2 regions of the Arthrobacter sp. AOP36-C1-22 genome follow, and region 2 is predicted to be linked to the other one. Evidence: predicted binding sites of a transcription regulator. Region 2 holds the regulator's gene; the other holds the start of a gene.
The links. The regulator HrcA, encoded in region 2, represses chaperone genes, less so after heat shock. The targets are predictions, from matches to a motif close to TTNGCACTCGNNNNNNNCGAGTGCNAA.
Positions count from the first base shown of each region.

Region 1: groES (co-chaperone GroES) is a predicted target of HrcA. The motif match lies at 2,622-2,648, and genes of this name have one in related genera.

Region 1 covers NZ_JBQSWW010000001.1:13,744-17,696, forward strand. The annotation lists gene ACT3S6_RS00065 (acyltransferase family protein) at 1-293, opposite strand, end outside; gene groL (chaperonin GroEL) at 513-2,120, opposite strand; gene groES (co-chaperone GroES) at 2,185-2,481, opposite strand; gene ACT3S6_RS00080 (hypothetical protein) at 2,695-3,186, opposite strand; gene ACT3S6_RS00085 (hypothetical protein) at 3,335-3,953, opposite strand, start outside.
Region 2 covers NZ_JBQSWW010000017.1:55,397-59,349, reverse strand. The annotation lists gene dnaJ (molecular chaperone DnaJ) at 1-1,066, opposite strand, end outside; gene hrcA (heat-inducible transcriptional repressor HrcA) at 1,126-2,139, opposite strand; gene ACT3S6_RS10655 (DUF3097 family protein) at 2,319-3,176, shown strand; gene ACT3S6_RS10650 (DUF4870 domain-containing protein) at 3,274-3,687, shown strand; gene hemW (radical SAM family heme chaperone HemW) at 3,763-3,953, opposite strand, start outside.

The DNA.
Region 1 (3,953 bases), on a different contig from region 2:
GCCAAGAGGACGACGACGGCTGCCGGCAACAGTGATTTGAACCGGTGCAACCAGTACCTCAGCAGCCCGATCGGCTTCCCCGCGGACACTTTATAGGCGAACGATGAGGTCAGCAGGAACGCCGAGATCAGCAGGAAGACATCGACGCCTCCGGAGACGCGTCCCAACCAGACGTGGTAGGTGACCACCATGAGTACGGCGAAAGCGCGAAGGCCCTGAACTTCGGGGCGGTAATGCGGTTTGCTCGGGGCCGGAGTCGCGGTTCCGGGTCGGTAGCGGCGTGGATCAGACATGGTTTCGCCGCCTTCCTGTGGCTGGTACCTAACATCCGCCGGGGTCCGCCCCTGCCCGGCGTCCACCACTCTAGCAGCCCACCGTTACCGAACTGTTACAGGACGGGTGGGTCCAACCGAGGGCCACCACTGCTCAGGCGGCACAGCCCACCCCCGTTAACGCAGGAGACCCTCCCACCGCAGTTGATGCGGGGAGAGGGTCCTGCGTCGCGTGACGACCTAGTGCTGATGGCCGTCGCTGTCGTCGTCTTCCTGCTTATCGGCGACCAGGGTCTCGGTCGTGAGCACCAGGGCGGCGATCGAAGCGGCGTTCTGAAGTGCTGAACGCGTCACCTTCACCGGGTCGATGACACCGGCTGCCAGCAGGTCCTCGTACTCACCGGACTTGGCGTTGAAGCCCGAGTTCACCGCCGACTCGGAGACGTGGTTCGCCACGACGTAGCCGTCGAAGCCTGCGTTCTGTGCGATCCAGCGCAGCGGCTGAACCAACGCACGGCGGACGATCCCCACCGCAGCGGCGGCGTCGCCTTCGAGCGCGGTCACGTTCGGGTCGGTGTCGAGCACGGAAAGCGCATCGACCAGGGCGGTACCGCCACCGGCGACAATGCCTTCCTGGATCGCGGCACGCGTGGCGGAGACTGCGTCTTCGATGCGGTGCTTGCGTTCCTTGAGCTCAACCTCGGTGGCTGCGCCGACGCGGATCACGCCGATACCGCCGGAAAGCTTGGCCAGACGCTCCTGGAGCTTTTCCTTGTCCCATTCGGAATCGGTGCGGCCGATTTCGGCCTTGAGCTGGGCCACGCGATCATCAACATCAGCGGTGTCGCCGTTGCCGTCGACAATCGTAGTGTTGTCCTTGGTGACCGTGATGCGGCGGGCGGAACCGAGAACCTCGGTACCGACCTGGTCCAGCTTCAGGCCGAGGTCCTGGGACACAACCTGGGCACCGGTGAGGATCGCAATGTCCTGCATCATGGCCTTGCGACGATCGCCGAAGCCCGGTGCCTTGATGGCCACGACGCTCAGCGTGCCACGCAGCTTGTTGACCACCAGCGTGGACAGGGCTTCGCCCTCGACGTCCTCGGCAATGATGAACAGCGGCTTATTGGCCTGCAGGACCTTCTCCAGCAGCGGCAGGAAGTCCTGCACTGCGGAGATCTTGCCGGAGTGAATCAGGATCATGGCGTCTTCGAGGACGGCCTCCTGACGCTCCGGGTCGGTCACGAAGTGCGGGGACAGGTAGCCCTTGTCGAACTGCATGCCCTCGGTGATGCTCATCTCGGTCGAGGTCGTGTTCGATTCCTCAATCGTAATGACACCCTCGGCTCCGACCGTGCCGAACGCCTTGGCCAGCAGTTCGCCGATCTCGTCGTCCTGAGCGGAGATCGCGGCCACGTTGGCCACGTCCTCGCCTTCGACGGGGCGGGCGTTCTCTGCCAGACGGGCCGTCACGGCCTGGACCGAGGCCTCGATGCCGCGCTTGATCTCGCCCGGCGCAGCGCCGGCCGCGACGTTGCGCAACCCTTCCTTGACCAGTGCCTGAGCGAGCACCGTGGCGGTGGTGGTTCCGTCACCGGCGACATCGTTGGTCTTGGTGGCGACCTCCTTGGCGAGCTGGGCTCCGAGATTCTCGTAGGAATCGTCAAGCTCGATCTCGCGGGCGATGGTCACACCGTCGTTGGTGATCGTGGGTGCGCCCCACTTCTTGTCCAGGACCACGTTGCGGCCGCGCGGGCCGATCGTGACCTTGACGGTATCGGCCAGCTTATTGATGCCGGCCTCGAGCGCCTTGCGGGCGTCGTCGTTGAATGAAAGCTGCTTTGCCATGTTGCTACTCCTTGCTCACCGCGTGAAGCCCCGGCCGCTGGGGCCAGGGCTTCACGCTCGGGAACTACTTGACGACGATGGCCAGAACGTCGCGGGCGGAGAGGACGAGGTACTCGGCGCCGCCGACCTTGACCTCGGTGCCGCCGTACTTCGAGTAGATGACGACGTCGCCCTCGGCGACATCGACGGGAACGCGGTTGCCGTTGTCGTCAACGCGACCCGGGCCTACTGCCACGACCTTGCCCTCCTGGGGCTTTTCCTTGGCGGTGTCAGGGATGACCAGGCCGGAAGCCGTGGTCTGTTCTGCCTCGAGCGGCTGAACAACGATGCGATCCTCGAGAGGCTTAATGGAGACCGACATGCGGATCTCTCCTTTGCGTGAGTTACCAATGGTTACGGGGCCGTTGGGGTGTACCAACCGTCGTCGCGGTGCCAGCTGGCAAGTACCTCAGGCTTTAGCACCCGATGACTTCGAGTGCCAATACAGACTCTATGAGGTCGCTGGCACTCGGTCAAGGCGAGTGCCAAATTGTACGGCCGCGGCAGGCCCTCCATCGGGTGGGACGGTGCCGGTCTAGTCTTCGCGGCGGATCACGGTCCGGCGTTCGCCATCGGGATTCTCCACGGGCGGCCCCTCAGTTCCCCCGGGCTGGTATCGGGGATCGACGCCGAGGCGGCGATACAGGGCACCACCAGGACGCATGGCCCGTGAGTACCGGTCCTCCCCTGCCCGCATTTTCCTGCGGGTTTCCTTGATCCAGGCGGGAAGCATGAAAGAGGGCAGCCAGAACATCCCGATGATGCCGATCCCCAAGGAGGGGAACAGCGTGAAAAAGATGGCCAATATGAGTAGCGGTGGTCCATGGTCCAGCACCAGCGGCGAGACGCTCAGCAGGGTGAATGCCACCCCAAGATATAAGGATGCCAGTCCCGGCCAGCCCGGGAACGGACCGCCTTTGAGCAGCAGCCACGCCTGGTATCGGCCACGATAGGCCTGGATTCCGGCGATCAGGTTGACCAGCCCGATGGCTGCTGCCACCCAAGGCGCCCATTCTTCTGCTGTCATCGTCCACTTCCTCGTCGTTCTCTGCCCGCCCAGCGGAACGCGGCCCCGGATTCCTCACGCCTGGTCGACGCCGTGTCCGGGCTGAACGCCGGCTCCCTGATCGAATACCCGCCTGGGCCGGAGGGGGCTGTCGTCGGGCACCGCCGGTTTACCGGGCCCTTGCGAGTTCACCGACATCCTGCAGGAGGGCCTGCCAAACAACAACGGAGGGCACGGCCGAGAGCACCATACCGTCGCTCTCAACTCCCATCGCATAATACCCGGCCGCACCGGCATTGAGCCAAGCCCTGGCCAGGTGCGTGGCTTCGGCGGTCAACCGCCAGGCAAACCACGGTTCTGCCCAGAGGCGGGCCAGGAGCTCATCACTGGCATCAGGCACCGGCGCAGAACCCTCCATCCGCTGCCCGAAGGTCTCCATATCAATCCGGTCCGGACTCATTTGCACCGTCCAGGCAGGAGCCAGCCCCGTCCATGAAGCGATCACCCCGGGTAGCTGGGCCGGATCCACGACATCGAGCCGGACCTTTTCCAGATCGATGGCGTCCTCCTCACTCCCGAGCACGATCTGCGAGTAGGAGGGCCCCGCAGCGATGAGGGCCTGATCCCACCCCATCCAGACGGTCAACGAGGTATCAATGGCCCCGTAGTGGGCTTCGATCTGGATCAAATGCGGCGACTGCTCCAACGCGAGCGCGTGGAAACGAAACCGGTCAGTCAACTGGCCGCGAGGGTCCATGAAACCGGCATCGACGAGCTCGGCGCGTAGT
Region 2 (3,953 bases):
CCAACCGGCCCTCGGCGAATTCCTCGTCACGCAGGGTGGCCAGACGTTCGAGCAGCTCACGCTGTTCGTCGTCGATCTTCGTGGGGGTCTCCACCTGCAGGTGGACGACCAGATCGCCGCGGCTGCCCCCGCGCAGCCGGGGGACGCCCAGCTGGGAGAGCTTGACCGTATCGGCCGACTGGGTGCCCGGCTCGATCAGGACGTCCTGCTCGCCGTCGAAGGTCTCCAACTTCATGTCGGTGCCCAGGGCCGCCGCCGTCATCGGGATGCGCAACGTGGCATGGAGATCGTTGCCTTCGCGTTCGAAGACCGCATGGCGTTTGACGTTGATCTCCACGTACAGGTCGCCCGACGGTCCGCCGCCGGGCCCCGCTTCGCCCTGGCTGTCCAGGTGGATGCGGGTGCCGGTGGCCACGCCCGCGGGGATCTTCAGCTGCTTGGACACCCGCTCACGCACTCGGCCCTGGCCCATGCATTCGTTGCAGGGGCTGGGCAGCGTGGTGCCGAAGCCACGGCAGGCGCTGCAGGTTTCGATGGTCATCATGTTGCCCAGGAAGGAGCGGACCGGACGCTGCACCTGGCCCTGCCCCTGGCAGATGGTGCAGGTCTCCGGCGAGGTCCCCGGCTGGCAGCAGGTGCCTTGGCAGACGCCACAGGTGACCGCGGTTTCGATGTCGAGGGTGTAGACGGTCCCCTGGACCGCGTCCTTGAGATCGATGCTGGCGGTCACCAGCGCATCCCGTCCACGCTGGGTCCGCGAGGCGGGACCCTGGGCCGCTCCCCCGCCGAAGAACTGTTCGAAGATGTCCCCGAAGCCGCCGAAGCCGCCACCGCCACCTCCGCCGCCGGCGGTGCCGTTCTCATTGCCCGTCGCATCATAGATCTCACGCTTCTGCGGGTCCGACAGGACCTCGTAGGCGTGGGTGACGGATTTGAACCTATCCGAGACATCCTCGCCCGGGTTCACGTCCGGGTGGAGCTTGCGGGCGAGCTTCCGGTAGGACTTCTTGATTTCCTCGGCGGAGGCGTCGCGCGCGACGCCGAGGGTTTCGTAGTGGCTGCTCACAGTGTGTGCTGTGTCCTTTCCGACAATCTGTACATGCTTATTCCCCGGGCCCTGGTCCGTCAGCCGGCCAGGATGCGGGAAAGATAACGGGCGACCGCTCGTACGGCCGCCATGCTGGTGGGGTAGTCCATGCGGGTGGGACCCAGGACCCCGACCTTGGCCGCGGCACCGGGGCCGTAGCCGGTGGCCACGACCGAGGTCTCGGCCAGGCCGCCGTAGGGGTTCTCCCGTCCGATCTGCACGGCGATGCCCCGGGCGTCCTGTTCCAACTCGGAGAACAACCGCAACAGGACCACTTGTTCCTCGAGGGCTTCGAGCACCGGGGTGATCGTCAACGGGAAGTCCCCGGTGGAACGCGCCAGGTTGGCGGTCCCTGCCATGATGATCCTCTCGATCACCGAGTTGTCCCCCAACGAAGCCAGGGCCTGGGCCAGGATCCGTCCGGAATCGCGCAGGGATGGAACCATTTTCTCACAGGCGGCCAGGGCCAGATCACCGATGCTCTGCATCCGCTGGCCCGAGGTGGCTGCCAGGAACGTGGCCTTGAGGTCGGCCAATGATTCATCGCTGGTCTCCGGAGGGACCAGGACCACCCGTTGGTCGACCTTGCCGGTGTTGGTGATCAGGATCGTGAGGACCTGACCGGACCCCAGACCCACCAACTCTATGTGGCGGACCGTGGCATCGCTAAACTGCGGCACCTGGAGCACGGCGACCTGGTTGGTCAGCTGGGACAGGAGCCGGACCGTGCGATCCAGGACTTCGTCCAGGTCGTTGGTCCCCTCCAGCATGCGGTGGATGGCCCGGCTTTCCGCGGTGGAGAGGGGGCGGACGGCGTCGATCTGGTCCACGAAGTAGCGGTAGCCCTGTTCGGTCGGGATCCGCCCCGAGGAGGTGTGCGGGGCGATGATCAGTCCCTCTTCCTCCAGGGCCGACATGTCGTTGCGGATGGTGGCCGCCGACACGCCCAACCGGTGCCGTTCAACCAGGGCCTTGGAGCCGACCGGTTCCCGGGAATGGACATAGTCCTCGACGATCGCCCGCAGGACCTCGAGGCGCCGTGGTACTGACATTCGATCCTCCTGTGGGTCTCGCGGTGGATGGACGGATTGCGGCCTCGTGGCTTAGCACTCGACACGCCTAAGTGCTAAGTCTAATACGAATGACCGCTTGTTAGCATGGTGGCCGCGCGCATCGGCGCCGGCGGCCCGCTCCTCGCGACCGCCCGACCCAGTGAAAGGCCGTGTCAGCATTGGATATCCACCAGTGGGGAGCCCAGAATCTATCGGCACCGAAAGCCCGCCAGCTGCGCCGGGTGCCCGCCGCCCTGGGCCTGTTGCTCGAAGACGTGCAATCCGGCTGGGTCGGTGAAGTCGTGCGGATCGAACGTTCCGGGGGCCTGCGTCTGGTCGTCCTGGAGGATCGTCGGGGCAAGACCCGGTCCTTCCCCACGGGCTTCGGTTTCCTGATCGAAGGCGAGCCGGTCGAGGTCATCGAACCACAGGCCGTGGCGGCCGCCCCCGGGGCCGGAGGCGGCCGGAGCGCCTCCGGTTCGGTGAAGGTCTCCAACCTCAAGGCCCGTACCGCATTGGCCAGCCGGATCTGGGTCGAGGGCAAGCACGACGCCGAACTGGTCGAAAAGGTCTGGGGCCACGACCTGCGGGTGGAAGGGATCGTCGTCGAACCCCTGCATGGTGTCGATGACCTGGCGGGGGCGATCGCCGAGTTCTCCCCGGGGCCCGAGCGCAAGCTGGGGATCCTGGTGGACCACCTGGTCTCCGGGACCAAGGAGGAGAAGATCGCCGCCGAGGCCATGCGGGTTCCGGGGGCCCGGTCCAATGTCCTGATCGTCGGGCACCCCTATGTCGATGTCTGGCAGGCAATCCGCCCGCAGGTGCTGGGCATCACCGCATGGCCGGTCATCCCGCGGGGAACCGATTGGAAGACAGGTATCCTCAAGGGTCTGGGGTGGGCCCATGCCAGCCAAGCCGATGTGGCCCTGGGATGGCGGCGGCTATTGGGCCAGGTGAACAGTTTCACCGACCTGGAACCGAGCCTGCTCGGGCGGGTCGAAGAGGTCATTGACTTCCTGACCACCGGCCGAAACTGACCTCTCGGCGCGCCGTACGTCCCGCGAAGGGGTACCGGAGGCCCCCGGGGGCGATAAACTAGGCAAAATCGTGTTGGACGGGAGGAACGACTTGGTGATGAACGGATCAGGCAAGAAGCCCGGCGAAGGCTCGGCCGACGCCGGACGCTTCGAGGGTTCGTCATCGGCTCCCCTGCCGCTGACACCTTCGGAAGATCGCCAGTGGGCGACGATTGCGCACTTCGGGGGCATCCTGGGATGCATCCCGTCGGGGATCATCTACCTCGTCTATCGGGACCGCGGGGCCTTCACCGCCCAGGAATCCAAGGAGGCGCTGAACTTCACGCTTCCGTTGACGGTGCTGGCCCTGATCTCCAACCTGCTCATGTTCATCCCGGTGGTCGGTGGGGTCTTCGCCATCATCGCCGTCGCGCTGTGGACCTATATCACCGTCAGCGGCGTGGTCGCCGGGATCGAGGTCAACCGCGGTCGTCCCTACCGCTACCCCTTCAACCTCAGACTCATCGATTAGCACTCGCCCCGGTACGGAGTTCGGGCGGGCCCGGGAACCTGGTTCCCGGGCCCGCTTCCGTTCGGGGCAGGGCCCCTAGAAGTCCAGGAGCCGACGCACGATGGCGTCGGCCAGCAGACGGCCATTCAAGGTGGGGATGATCCGGCCGCCCACGGCGGCCGAGCCCTCGATGAGTCCGTCGGAAATCAGCCCGGCCACGGCGTGGCGTCCCGAGGCAGGCAGCTCCGCGACCGGAAGACCGTCGACGATCCGGGTCAGCAGCATCG